DNA from 3 places in the Mesorhizobium sp. FG116 genome. Region 1 is predicted to be linked to each of the others. Evidence: riboswitches for the same ligand, from Rfam matches in the RefSeq annotation. Region 1 holds a riboswitch; each other region holds the start of a gene.
The links. A riboswitch is a leader RNA that binds a small molecule or an ion and turns the genes downstream of it on or off. The one in region 1 is predicted to bind cobalamin.

Region 2: it holds a riboswitch for cobalamin, as region 1 does, so the genes downstream of both, ACODTY_RS00660 (TonB-dependent receptor plug domain-containing protein) here and ACODTY_RS16365 (CbtB domain-containing protein) in region 1, are expected to answer to the same signal.
Region 3: it holds a riboswitch for cobalamin, as region 1 does, so the genes downstream of both, ACODTY_RS07995 (DUF1636 family protein) here and ACODTY_RS16365 (CbtB domain-containing protein) in region 1, are expected to answer to the same signal.

The regions. Positions count from the first base shown of each region.
Region 1 covers NZ_JBMDKS010000021.1:4,847-9,462, forward strand. The annotation lists gene ACODTY_RS16355 (pyridoxal phosphate-dependent aminotransferase) at 2-1,108, shown strand; gene ACODTY_RS16360 (histidine phosphatase family protein) at 1,150-1,716, opposite strand; adenosylcobalamin (AdoCbl) riboswitch at 1,829-1,970, shown strand; gene ACODTY_RS16365 (CbtB domain-containing protein) at 1,973-2,182, shown strand; gene ACODTY_RS16370 (CbtA family protein) at 2,193-2,948, shown strand; gene ACODTY_RS16375 (hypothetical protein) at 2,893-3,594, shown strand; gene ACODTY_RS16380 (TetR/AcrR family transcriptional regulator) at 3,675-4,316, shown strand; gene ACODTY_RS16385 (isovaleryl-CoA dehydrogenase) at 4,285-4,616, shown strand, end outside.
Region 2 covers NZ_JBMDKS010000001.1:148,521-153,136, reverse strand. The annotation lists gene ACODTY_RS00660 (TonB-dependent receptor plug domain-containing protein) at 1-1,752, opposite strand, end outside; cobalamin riboswitch at 1,924-2,119, opposite strand; gene purE (5-(carboxyamino)imidazole ribonucleotide mutase) at 2,290-2,787, shown strand; gene ACODTY_RS00650 (5-(carboxyamino)imidazole ribonucleotide synthase) at 2,787-3,869, shown strand; gene ykgO (type B 50S ribosomal protein L36) at 4,014-4,139, shown strand; gene ACODTY_RS00640 (tetratricopeptide repeat protein) at 4,249-4,616, shown strand, end outside.
Region 3 covers NZ_JBMDKS010000007.1:40,577-45,192, forward strand. The annotation lists gene cobN (cobaltochelatase subunit CobN) at 1-551, opposite strand, end outside; gene cobW (cobalamin biosynthesis protein CobW) at 583-1,620, opposite strand; gene ACODTY_RS07995 (DUF1636 family protein) at 1,623-2,027, opposite strand; cobalamin riboswitch at 2,065-2,269, opposite strand; gene ACODTY_RS08000 (winged helix-turn-helix domain-containing protein) at 2,299-3,498, opposite strand; gene ACODTY_RS08005 (NADH-quinone oxidoreductase subunit A) at 3,828-4,193, shown strand; gene ACODTY_RS08010 (NuoB/complex I 20 kDa subunit family protein) at 4,184-4,616, shown strand, end outside.

The sequences.
Region 1 (4,616 bases):
CATGCTACCTCCCCTCACCCCGCTTATCGAAGCACTGCCCTCTACAGTCCCTTTTGTCGGGCCAGAAGCGCAGCAACGTGCCAGCGGCAGGATTTTCCGTGCGCGTATTGGCGCCAATGAAAGCAGTTTTGGCCCTTCGCCCACTGTCATTGCGAAGATGCGCGATGTCGCCCGTGACATGTGGATGTACTGCGACCCTGACAATCATGACCTGAAGGTCGCTGCGGCGGCACACCACGGTGTCCAACCGCAGAATATTGTCGTCGGCGAAGGCATTGATGGCCTGCTCGGCCTGATCGTCCGCATGTATCTCGCCCCCAGCGAACCAGTGGTTACATCGCTTGGGGCCTATCCAACCTTCAATTTCCATGTCGCTGGCGTCGGCGGAAGGCTGGTTACAGTACCCTATGAGAATGACAAGGAGAGCCTGGACGGCCTGCTTTCCGCGGTTCGCAGGGAGAATGCGCGGCTGGTCTATCTGTCCAACCCGGACAACCCGATGGGAAGCTGGTGGGAAGCGGCAGAAATCGAACACTTCATCGACGTCTTGCCCGAAACCACCATGCTCATTCTTGACGAAGCCTATTGCGAACTGGGCCCGGCCTCGGCCGTACCGCCAATAGATGTTGCCCGGCCGAATGTTGTCAGGATGCGGACGTTCTCGAAAGCCTATGGCCTGGCGGGCATACGCTGCGGCTATGCCGTCGGTGAAGCGCAGGTAATCACTGCGTTCGAGAAGATCCGAAATCACTATGGCGTCAGCCGCATGGCTCAGATCGCCGGCGAAGCCGCCTTGGCAGACCAAGCGTACCTCGCCAAAGTCGTAAGTCAGGTGGATGCAGGCAGGCAGCGGATCGCGACGGCCGCTACAGACAACGGTCTGGTGCCGCTTCCATCCGCGACGAATTTCGTCACCATCGATTGCGGACGTGATGGCGCTTTTGCCCTCAAGGTGCTGCAAGCGATGCTCGCGCGCGATGTCTTTATCCGCAAACCGATGGCGCCGGGGCTCGACCGCTGCATCCGTGTAAGTGTCGGCCTCGATCACGAACTGGATATTTTTGCCGAAGAATTGCCGGGTGCTCTCGCTACCGCACGGGGCAACTGACGCAGTGGATGGCAGCTCATATTAAGTTTTGATTCAGTCAGTTAGGCTCTCCGGCCGTTTATCCTTAGCGCCCAACGCCTGCCATCACTGGTGAGTTCGGTTACGCTTAGAGGCTCAACATCAATCTTCCAGAATGCTCGCATCGGCGCCCCCAGGATAGTGACAAGCGCTGAGCGAATCACCGCCGGATGCGTAACCGCAATCGTGTGCCCCTTCAGCACCATGATCTCACCCAGGAAAGGCACGATCCGCGCAACCAACGTGGTCAGCGATTCGCCGCCAGGGGGCGCGGCTTCCGGGTCGTTCAGCCAAATGGCAAGCGCTTCCGGCTCCGATTTCTGCAGGTCTGAAAGCTTCTTTCCTGCCCATCGACCGAAATCCAGATCGCGGAGCGCCTCAATCGGCTCGCTTGCTAATGCGAACGCTGTGGCCGTCTGCGTCGCGCGTAAAAGCGGGCTGGTCCATACGCGGTCGGCCCTGGGCAATCTACCTGCCTGCGCAACCGCGGCATCGGCAGCGTTCTGCACCAGCGGTTCATTGAGCGGAAATGTCCCCTTCCGATTGGCCTCGGTTGCCCCACTGCATAAAAAGGTCAAGCGCGCCGTCATGATGATGAATCCAATTTTTAGACCCGGAGACCCTAGTGCTTTGTGCGCCCGGATTTAAAGCGTCGATCTCTGATCGACTGCGCATTTCATTGACAGTCATGAGCCGCGCCGGTACTGTTTTTTGTAGGTAACGGGTTTGGAAGCCGGTGGGAATCCGGCACGGTCGCGCCACTGTGATCGGCACTTTGCCGAGAGTCAGGACTTTCCCGCTACCAGGCACTGAATCAACGGGACGCAGTATCCCAGGAGCTATGAAATGTCCGATGTCGCCTACGCACCAAGTGCGCTACCTCAGCCTATTCCTGTGCGCGAAATTCTGCCTTGGGCGCTTTTCGGCGGACTGCTCATGCTGATCGCGATTTACTTCATTGGTTCCGAAGAGGGCGCTATGACGCTTGTCTCGGGGCTGAACACGCATGAATTCGTTCATGACGCCCGCCATCTGCTCGGTTTCCCCTGCCACTAGGAGACTGAAAATGGTTGGAAGTCTTTTGTTGCGCGGGATGCTGGTCGGCATCCTGGCAGGACTATTTGCGTTTGGATTCGCCCGCATTTTCGGTGAACCCCAGGTCGACCGCGCCATTGCTTATGAAGAGCAGATGGCCTCGGCGGAAGCGGCTGCATCCGGGCAACCGGCTGAAGAAGAGCCCGAATTGGTTAGCCGTGGAACACAGGCGGGCATCGGCCTGCTGACGGGTTCCGTCATCTATGGCGCTGCCATCGGCGGATTGTTCGCACTTGTGTTTGCCTATGTTTACGGTCGGATCAGCCCGCTCGGACCGCGCGCCACAGCCGCCCTGCTCGCGCTGGGCGCATTCATTGCGGTCGTCCTTGCGCCGGCATTGAAATACCCGGCAACTCCGCCGGCCGTGGGCAATCCTGAAACAATCGGCGCGCGAACCGAACTGTTCTTCGTGATGTTGTTGGTCTCGATTGCAGCTTCCGTTGCGGCGGTCGCACTGGCTCGGCGCCTGTGGGCCCAATATGGAGCCTGGAATGCCGGTATTGTCGGCGCTGCGGCCTTCATCGCCATTATGGTCGTCGTCCAATATGCGCTGCCGACGATCAACGAGATCCCGGAAGGCTATTCGGCTGATCTGCTCTGGCGCTTCCGCACCTCGTCGCTCGGAATGCACGCCGTGCTTTGGACTGTTATCGGCCTGGCGTTCGGCGCCCTTGCAGAAAAAAGCTTTGCAAGCCGTTCCGACCGCCGCCGCGCAGCCTTGCGTTAAAATCATGCAGCGGCGCATTTCGAAATCGAAATGCGCCGCTGTCAGCATTTGCCTCGGCCTGACCGTGCTGGCGTCCACAGACGCATTCGCCCACCGGCGAACGTCCGACGGCGATATGAGTGGCCTACCGATAGCCAGCCTTTCACACGGCCAGATGGCGGTAATTTCGAAATACCGCAGCGAAATTCTCGATCTAGCTGAACGCCAAAGCCGGACTGACGAAACATTCCATCGCCTCAAGAACTTCGGCGCGATCCAGTACACATACTGCCTTTGGGGATTGGTGCCCGGCAGCCTAAAGGACGAAACCAGTCCCTTCAACGAATGCAGTCACGCTTATCTTTCAGCAGCTCGCGAACTGCTCGCCTATATGCGCGAGACATCACCCGACAGGCAGGCTGTAGAAGACCTCATCTCGCGTATCGACGTGGATATGGTGCGCAACCAAGCATCCTTCGTGCAGTGCCAGTACAGCGCCGAATCCTTCAATACGGCGAGCCTCGTCCGTCCCGTCTTGAGCGATGTGCCCACTCATCTGCCCAGCCTAGCCGCCTTTTCGGGCTTTGCTACGGTCTTGGTGGCAGGCCCATTTGTCCTTGCCGGCATGACAAGACGAAAACCCGACGACGCCAAACGACGCGGATAAACCTGACTTGCCCGCGCTATGGTTGCTACCCCTTGAATTAATTGAACGTTCGTTTTATTATTTCAACAACGAGGGAAGCGATGGCGCGCACGACCGGTTCGGACGGCGAAAAGACGGAAGCAGCGATCCGCGAGGCAGCGGTCGAGCTGATTGCGCGCTACGGCTACGAAGCCGTATCGATGCGCCAGCTCGCTGCAGAGGTCGGCGTGCAGGTGGCGGCACTCTATCGATACTTCCCGACCAAGGAAGATCTGCTTTTCACGCTCATGCGCGAGCATATGAACGCCCTGCTGGCCGCATGGAACGCCGGGCGCCCCGCAACGTCAGACCCGATAGCGCGCCTCATTGCCTATGTCGCCAACCACATCGCGTTCCATATTGAGCGGCGACCGTCGACGCATATTTCCAACATGGAATTGCGTAGCCTCTCGCCCGAACGGCTGACGCAGATTCTCAAGCTGCGCACCGCTTACGAGAAGGAACTGCGCGCCATCCTGCGCGACGGTAGCGACGACGGCTGCTTCGACATCGATGACACCGGGCTCACCGCCATGGCGCTGATCCAGATGATGACGGGCGTCATCGTCTGGTTTCGACCGGGTGAGCGGCTATCGGTCGAAGGCGTGACGGAAACATATCTTTCGATGACAATGCGCCTTGTCGGCGCAACAATGAGCCGGGAGCAAGACCATGTACACACACGCGCTCAACTTCGGGCTTGACGAGGACGTCGCGGCCCTTCGCGATCTCGTTCAGCGCTTTGCCCAGGAAAAGATTGCGCCGCTCGCGACGGAGGTCGACCGCAGCAACGAGTTCCCCGCACATCTGTGGCAGGAGATCGGCGCACTCGGCCTGCTCGGCGTCACCGCCGACCCGCGCTATGGCGGCACTGGCATGGGCTACCTCGCCCACGTCGTAGCGATGGAGGAAATTTCGCGCGCTTCCGCCTCAGTCGGCCTCTCCTACGGCGCGCATTCCAACCTGTGCATCAACCAGATCAACCGCTGGGGCACGAACGAGCA
Region 2 (4,616 bases), on a different contig from region 1:
GGCGGTCACATAGGCCGGCAGCTTGACCGTATTGCCGGCATTGGCAAAGCGTGACGTCACATAGAGCAACTCACCGGTCAGGCTCAGCTTTTCATTCGGCGTATAGGTCAGCCCCGCTGTTCCCCTGAAGCGCTCGCCATAGGCAACGTACTTGCCATGCACTCCGGGGCTTTCGTTGAGCGGCTCGCGGATATCGACCGAAGCCTTGCCCGACCATTCGTCGCTGAAGCGATGCTGAAGCGTCGCCTCGAAGCCGGTGATGGTTACGTTCTCGACATTGGAGGGTTGCCAGATGAAACTTCCTGGAAACGACTCCGCCCAGTTGATCTGGTCCTCGACCTTTATCTGGTAAAGGGCGGCGTCAAGGCTTGTGTCCTCGCTTGCCTGCCAATTCACGCCGGCCTCGTAAGACCGCGAGCGCTCAGGCCGCAAATTCGGATTACCCGGCGTCCACGGATCGGGATAGTACAAGTCATTGAACGTCGGGGCGCGGAAACCGGTGGCATAGGAAGCCCGCGCCACAAGGCCGTCCAGCAATTCGTAGCTGGCGCCAAGATTGTAGGTCGTCTGGCCGCCGAATTGTCCGTCGTGGTCATAGCGGACCCCGCTATCGAAAGTCAGCCGGTCATATTCGAGTGAATACTGGCCAAACACCGCCGCCAGATCACGCTCCTTCTTCGAATAGTCGACGCCTGCAACGGAACTGCCATCGACCGAATCGCGATAGGCTTCAGCACCAAGCTGGAAAATGTGGCTCGCGGTATCGGTCTCGAACGTCTTCTGGGTCGAAGCCAGCACGCCATAGCGGCTCGTATCGAAATCATCGCCATCGACCGCTCCCCTGAAATTGGAGGAATTGTCGAGCGCGGTGGTTAGCTCCACTGTCGATTCCCACGTATCGGAATGCTTGAGACGCGCACCGATCCGTCCGGAAAAATTCGTTGTGTCGGCCTCGTTGGCTGCAGCCCGGTCGTACTGGTTTCTGCCGCGCGCAAAAATGCCGTCCGTGTAGATCGTTCCCCACGCAAGATCCTTGGACAGCGAGAAATTGGCCGTTCCACGGATAAACCCGTCATCATCCGGCTCGTGGCCATAGGTCGTCGGCAGCGTGAAATCATAGCCGCGCGTGCCGAGCAGGCTGGCGCCAAAGGCAAATCTGCTGCCATTTCCGGTCTCTCCTCGGATATCGCCGGAAAGCGTGCCTCCCCAAGGATGCATGATGCCCGCCGTCAGGCTGCCGCAGGTGCTTTTGCCATTGTCACAATCGCCGCCCTGTTTGGTGATGATATTGATGATGCCGCCAATCGCATCGGCGCCGTACTGCGCGGAGTGGCCGCCTTTCGCAATTTCGATGCGTTCGATCGAAGCCAGCGGAATGCTGGACAGGTTGAAGGTGCCGGAAGTGGCGGAAGACGCCCTCACGCCATTTACCAGCACAAGCGTCTGGTTGGCGCTGGTGCCGCGCAACGACACGCTGGAATCGGCTCCCAGGCCGCCATTCGAAGTCACCGTCACGCCGGCATAGGTTTTCAACAGCGCCGGCAGGTCCACCGCCGGGGATTTCTCGATGTCTTTGGTCTCGATCACCGCAACCGATGAGGTCGAACGCTCGAGCGACGACGCCCGACGCAGCGGCGTGGTGATCACGATGCGCTCAAGCTCGGTCGTGGCACCGCTCTCGGCTTGCTGGGCAAACGCCCCGCCGGTCAAGGCAAGCGCGCATGCGCTTGCGGCAAATAGTGTCTTTTTCATTCCAGTCCCCAAAGTCTCGGGGCGACGCTTCGCCCAAGGTTCATTTCGAACCGCGGCTGGTTGGGGCAGGCTGGAATGCAAACAATCCCCCTGCGGCCATTCCGGCGCGCGGCAACACACACTTGTGTCACCGCAACGGACGGCCGCGCCTGACCACACCCCGTGGTCATGCATGGGTGACGGGAACAGGCAGGTCTCCTGACTTCCGTGTCGTCGCTTCCTTCCGCCTTCCCGGCATTACCGCCAGTGGCATCGTGGAAGAAGGCTCTACGGTTACAGTTGCGGGGGCAGTCCGGCTTCGGCCGATCGTTCGGCCAACCGTGTTCCCTTTTGATCCGTGCTTGGAACCAGTTCCGGTAGCAACGCTATCTGTTGCCAAGGCGCGCTGTCAATTCCACCAGCGCTGCCCAATAGCGAGGTTGCGTCAATGCGCCGCTTGGCGGTCGGCAATCGCAATCCGCCCTCAACCGGGCAGAGCGTCCTTGCGACAGCAGGCGAATTCCGCTACGTCGCCGCTTTGTTGACGGGAGCAAGGCCTTGAGCGACCAACGCGCCGATGTCGCCATCATCATGGGCAGCCAGTCCGACTGGGAAACCATGAGGCACGCCGCCGAGACGCTTGCAGCGCTCGGCATCCCCCACAAACGGCTGATCGTCTCCGCGCACCGCACGCCCGACCGCCTCTATGATTTCGCCAAAGGCGCGCGCGAAGCCGGCTACAAGGTCATCATCGCCGGCGCCGGCGGCGCGGCTCACCTGCCCGGCATGACGGCGGCCATGACGCCGCTGCCGGTGTTTGGCGTCCCCGTCGAATCGAAGGCGCTGTCCGGGCAGGATTCGCTGCTCTCCATCGTGCAGATGCCGGCCGGCATTCCTGTCGGTACGCTCGCCATCGGCAAGGCCGGTGCCGTGAATGCGGCTCTTCTTGCAGCCGCCGTCCTCGCGCTCAACGATGCAGCACTTGCCGGACGGCTCGACGCATGGCGCGAGGCCCAGACGGCCAAAGTCGCTGCCGAACCGGAGGATCAGCGCTGATGCTCGCGGCCGGATCGACCATCGGCATCATCGGCGGCGGCCAGCTTGGCCGCATGCTGGCGATGGCCGCCGCGCGTCTCGGCTACCGCACAGTGGTGCTCGAACCGCAGGCGGATTGCCCAGCCGCACAGGTCGCCAATCGCCAGATCACCGCCGCCTATGACGATCCCGCAGCTCTTGCCGAGCTTGCCGCCGCATCAGCCGTCGTCACCTATGAATTCGAAAACGTCCCCGTCGCCGCGGCCAACGTCCTGGCCGCGACCGTGCCGGTCTACCCGCCGGCGCGCGCCCTTGAGGTTGCGCAGGATCGCATCGTCGAAAAGACATTCTTGAACGGCATCGGCATCGCCACTGCCAAGTTCCAGCCGGTCGACAATGACGGCGACCTCGCCAATGCCCTTGCTGCCTTCAATGGCAGCGGCGTGCTGAAAACCCGCCGTATGGGTTACGACGGCAAGGGCCAGCGCGTATTCCGCAACATGGAAAGCGGCGGCTTTGCCGGCGTTTGCGAGACGATGGGCAACGTCCCGCTGATCCTGGAAGCTCTGGTCGGCTTCGAACGCGAAATCTCCGTGATCGGCGCGCGTGGCACCGACGGCAGCATCGTGACCTATGTCCCGGCCGAGAACATCCATCGCGAAGGCATATTGCGCTCATCGACCGTGCCGGCCGCCATATCAGCCGCCACCGCCGATGCGGCCCGCGAGGCCACGGCGAAGATTCTCGACGCCCTGGATTATGTCGGCGTCATCGGCGTCGAGTTCTTCGTTCTGGGCGACGGCTCGCTTCTTGCCAATGAAATCGCGCCGCGTGTCCACAATTCCGGTCATTGGACGGAAGCCGCATGCGTCATTTCCCAGTTCGAACAGCACATGCGCGCCGTTGCCGGCCTGCCCTTGGGCGACCCGCGCCGCCACAGCGATTGCGTCATGGAAAACCTGATCGGCGACGATCTGGCCCGGGTTCCTGCGCTTTTGACCGAAGCTGACGTGCTGGTTCACCTCTACGGCAAGGCCGAAGCCCGGCCGGGGCGCAAGATGGGGCACTTCACCCGCCTTGTCCGGCGGCCATCGGCAGGCTGATTGGCAATCAACATCCGGTTTGGGCACTACGCGAAGGTTGACATAAACAAGAGTCCTCGTTTATGAGCCTGTCACGAATTGAGCGCGCACTTGGGGCGCGCTTTTCAGTTACGCCCGCAAAGGGCCAAATTGACGGGCAAGACCATGAAGATCAAGAACTCGCTCAAGGCGTTGAAGGCGCGCCACCGGGACAACCGCCTGGTTCGCCGCAAGGGCCGCATCTACATCATCAACAAGACCGACCCGCGCTACAAGGCCCGTCAGGGCTGAGCTGCGGCCGGAGCCTTTTGCTCCTGCGTCTTCTTGTGATTGCCGGCTGGCCGGCACGCTCACGCTAATTTCAGTTTGACCTTGCGCATGGCGAGACTAGACTCTTGCCATGCGCATTTTCGTTGCCCTCGCTATCGTGCTTCTCGCGGGTACCTTCGCACCCGTCGCCTTGGCCGACGACACCGTGCCCGCCGAGCCGGGCAAGAACAGCGCCGTCGTGGAGACCCATGCGCAACGCCTCGACAGGCTGTTTGCCGAATTGAAGCGCGAACGCAACGACAAGATCGCCACCCACATATCCCAGCGCATCTGGCAGGAATGGTCGCAATCGGGCAGCGCCTCGGTCGACCTGATGATGGGTTGGGCGCAAAAGGCGGTCGATGAAAAGAAGTTCGACGTCGCGCTCGACTTCCTCGACCAGGTCGTGACCCTCGACCCGACCTATGCCGAGGGCTGGAACCGCCGCGCAACCGTCCA
Region 3 (4,616 bases), on a different contig from region 1:
AGCCCCGGCTCGTAGTAACCGGCCTTGGGTACTTCGATCGGATCGGCAGATAGCGCCTCGTGACCGGCCAGATTGGCGAGGCGATGCACCAACCCCTTCATATTGGCGGGTCCGCCTTCGCGGAAATAGTCGAGCAGAGAGGCGAGCTCTTCGCGAGGCAGAGTAGAGGCTTCGATGAGGCGCAAATCCTCGTCGCGGCACTCTCCGGGTAGGAGGGCAAGCTTGATGCCTTTGGCACGCGCGGTTGCCGCTAGCTGGTCGCAGCCGTATCGCCACCAGTCGTAACCGCCGAGAATGCGCACCAGTATCACCTTGGCGTGGCGGGCCACGCTGTCGATCCATAGATCGACCGACATCGGGTGACGTAGGTCGCGCAATGCGGCGAGACGCATGGAAGGCAACCGCTGCGCATCGGCTTTCCAGGCGGAGGCCAAGCCGGCAAGGTCACTGTCGGTAAAAGACAGCGCAACCACATCCGCCGGCGTCTGCCGCAGATCGATCGGCTCGGCGATCTCGTCGAGCGAGGCGGATGTGGTGGTCAGGATATGCATTGCGGCATCCCGACGGTGAACGCTTTCATTGTTATCCTATCAGGATCTTTTCGATGGCCGGGCGATCCAGTCCTTTCAAACCGATGACGACGAGCTGCGAGCGGCGTTGGTCGGCAGGGGTCCAGGCGCGGTCATAGTAGTGGTTGACGCGCGGGCCGACGGCCTGAACAAGCAGCCGCATCGGCTTGCCGCTGACATCGATGAACCCCTTCACGCGAAGGACGTTTTCTTCTTCCGCTGCAGTCGCGACGCGCCGGGCCAGATCTTCCGGATCTGAAATCGAGGGGACATCGACGATGAAGGTGTCGAAGTCGTCGTGTTCGTGGTCGCCCATGCCGTCGTGATGCGACTTGCGGTTCTCGATGTCTTCCTCGACGGCGAGGCCGAGACCGAGAAGAACCGACGGATCGACCTTGCCCTGTACGGACGGCACGACCTTCACGGCGGGCGTGATGTGCTCATTGATGATGGCGTTGGCGCGGGCGGAACCGGCGGCGTCCATCAAGTCGCCCTTGGAGAGAATGATGAGATCGGCGCAGGCGACCTGATCTTCGAAAACTTCTTCGACGGGGTCGTCGTGGTCGAGGGAGTCGTCGCTGGCGCGCTGGGCTGCGAGAGCGTCCATGTCCGAGGCGACTTGGCCGGCGGCAAGGGCTGGACCGTCGACCACGGCGATGACACCGTCCACGGTGACCCGGCTCTTGACCGTTGGCCACTGGAAGGCCTGGACGAGCGGCTTCGGCAAAGCGAGGCCGGACGTCTCGATCAGGATATGATCGACCTTGGGTGTGCGCGAAAGGATCTGGTCGAGCGCCGGAACGAAGTCGTCGGCAACGGTGCAGCAGATGCAGCCATTGGCCAGTTCGACGATGTTTTCCTCGGGGCAGGTATCGATGCCGCAGCCCTTGAGGATTTCGCCGTCCACGCCGATGTCGCCGAATTCGTTCACGATAAGGGCGAGGCGCTTGCCTTTGGCATGCTCAAGCAGGTGCCGGATCAGCGTGGTCTTGCCCGCGCCGAGAAAGCCGGTGACGACGGTGCAGGGAACGCGCGTAGCTGTGGCGGTCATAGTCAGTCCTTCAACAAATGGAGGGGAGGGATACGGGCGACGAGGCCACGCTTGAGGCAATCTGGGCGGCCGCGCCACGGCATGAGCTCATCGGGGCTGGCGGCGAAAAGTTCGGCACCCTCGACGAGATCGGCGCCGCTTGTCGGCGCGAGATCGCCGAAGACGTAGCTCCAACCGCCGGCGCGCAGGATTGAGGCGCTCAGGCGGCGCTTGCAATTGCCGAGGCATTCGACGGTGCGGATATGGACATTTCGGCCAGTGGCTGCGGTGCGTGCGCTTTCAGCAAGCAACTCACCGGCGCGGGGGTGAGAGTCGGCACCGGTCTCGTCACGGCACGATGTGCAGACCACAACCGTAACCGCGGCGCGGCCATCTGATTCACCTGAAAAATTGCCGTCGCAATCCAAAGCGTGCTCCTTGCCCGGGACACCCGCCAGGCGGTCGGATTCTTTTCTGCAGACGGCAGGTCTCCTGGCTCGCGGGTCGTTGCCTTGCTGCCGCCTTCCCGGGGCTCTGCCCAGTGGTGTCCGGCTTGGCTCGTCGCTTACAGTTGCGGGGACAGCCGCGGATTTGAGGTCGTAAAGCCTCGCACCGCATTCCCTCTTAGCTCCCCTCTTTTGGAGAGGAGACCGTCTGTGGCGGATTTAGGCTTGAGGAGGTGGGCGTGTCAACGCGTGGTTACGACGCTTTGATAGCGGCGAGCGACGGGCCGAGATCGCCAGCAGGCGTGACCTCGATCCGGTCGAGGCCAAGCCAGCCCTGCATGAGCTGCAATTCCTTGAACAGTTCGGATGCCGTCTCGGGCGGCGCGCCCGGTTCAGCATAGGCGGCATGAACACGCAAGACGCCTGCCGGACGGTCGGCTTTAAGGTCGATGCGCGCCACGATCCTATCACCGAGCAGGAAGGGCAGGACGTAGTAGCCGTACTGCCGCTTTTCCGCCGGTGTGTAGATTTCGATACGATAGCGGAAACCGAACAGGCTTTCGGTGCGGGTGCGTTCGAAGACCAGTGGATCGAAAGGCGCAAGCAGGGCACGTGCCTCGACCCTGCGCGGCAGGCGTGCATCCTTGTGGAGATAGGCCGGCCTTGCCCAGCTCTCGATACGGACGGGGATCAGATCGCCTTCTTCAACGAGTTCCTCGATGCGGCCCTTGATATCGGCCGGGGAGAGGCGGAAGTAGTCGCGCAGGCAACCGGCGGTGGCGATGCCGTGGGCTCGTGCGGAAATGCGCAACAGTTCGCGGTGCGCATCGGCAGGCGATGGAGTAGGCATGTTCAGGATTGCCGGCGGCAATACGCGCTCGGGTAAATCATAGAGGCGCTCGAAGCCGCGCCGATAGGCGGTGGTGATGCGGCCAGCCCAGAACAGCCATTCGAAGGCATGCTTGGCTTCGCTCCAGCCCCACCAGCCGCCGGAACCCTTCTGGCCTTCGAGATCGGATGCGGCAATCGGGCCACGAGCGGCGACCTCGCGGTAGATACCTTCAATATAGTCGGCGCGCTCGCGGCCGAACTTCGCCAGCGCGCCATATATGTCGTCGCCGCGCTCGGCGCGCTGCATGCGCCAGCGCATCAGGGGATAAGTCTCGACGGGCAGCAGGGACGCCTCATGCGCCCAATATTCGAACAGCAGCCGCTTGCGCGACTGGGTGGCATTGTCGAGCAGGGAAAATGGGTATGAGCCTAACCTTGAGTAAAGCGGCATGTAATGCGCGCGCACCACGGCGCTGACGGAATCGATCTGCAGCAGGCCGGTGCGCGACAGGGTTCTGGTCAAGTGCCTGCGGTCGACAGGGCCGACCGGGCGGGGTAGGCCAAAGCCTTGTGCAGCCAGCGTGATGCGTCGTGCCTGTGCGAGAGAAAACGTCTCTTTCATGCGCCTTTTTCGTCGATGCTGGCCGTGCGGTGCGGGAAGTTGATTCCGCCCATGCTAGCAGCGAAATCGCCACAATACTGTCAGGAGTAAAAGTGGAGTAAAAAGTGAAGGAAATCAAACAAGAGCTGGAATGACCAGTTTTGCTTCATAAGCGTGCGAGCGCCATCTTTTGGCCAAGGTTTGACTTGCTTCGGGCAACCGGCTGCGCTAACCCTCGCCGCGTTGCAGCATGGGACCGGCAAGCGGTTCAGCGATTAACTGTCGCGCTTCCGTATCATGGCCTGCTGCTATAGCTTCAGGCGGGGTAGCCGCTAACGGAAAGTCGCAGCATGAACGCATTGCTGAGTTCGTATCTGCCGATCGTGATTTTCATCGGCGTGGCGCTGGTCGTGGGACTGGCCCTGATCATAGCACCGTTCCTGGTGGCGTATCGCAATCCAGATCCGGAAAAGCTTTCAGCTTACGAGTGCGGGTTCAATTCGTTCGATGACGCGCGCATGAAATTCGACGTGCGTTTTTATCTGGTGTCCATCCTGTTCATCATCTTCGATCTCGAAGTGGCCTTCCTGTTTCCGTGGGCGGTTTCCTTCGGGGAGATCGGCATGCTCGGCTTCTGGTCGATGATGGTGTTCCTAGCCGTGCTGACCATCGGCTTTGCCTATGAGTGGAAGAAAGGGGCGCTCGAATGGGATTGAGCGACAGTTCCGGCACGCTGGTTGCGCCGCAGCCCAAAGGCATTCTCGACCCGAGGACTGGAAAGCCTATCGGGTCTGACGATCCTTTCTTCGTCGGCATCAATGATGAGCTCGCCGACAAGGGTTTTCTCGTCACGTCTACCGAGGCGCTGATCACGTGGGCGCGCACCGGCTCGCTGATGTACATGACCTTCGGCTTGGCGTGCTGCGCCGTGGAAATGATCCACTCCGCCATGCCGCGCTATGACAGTGAGCGTTTCGGCATCGCGCCGCGCGCGTCTCCGCGCCAGTCGGACGTGATGATCGTCGCCGGCACGCTGACCAACAAGATGGCGCCGGCGCTGCGCAAGGTCTACGACCAGATGCCGGAGCCGCGCTACGTCATCTCGATGGGCTCGTGCGCCAATGGCGGCGGCTACTACC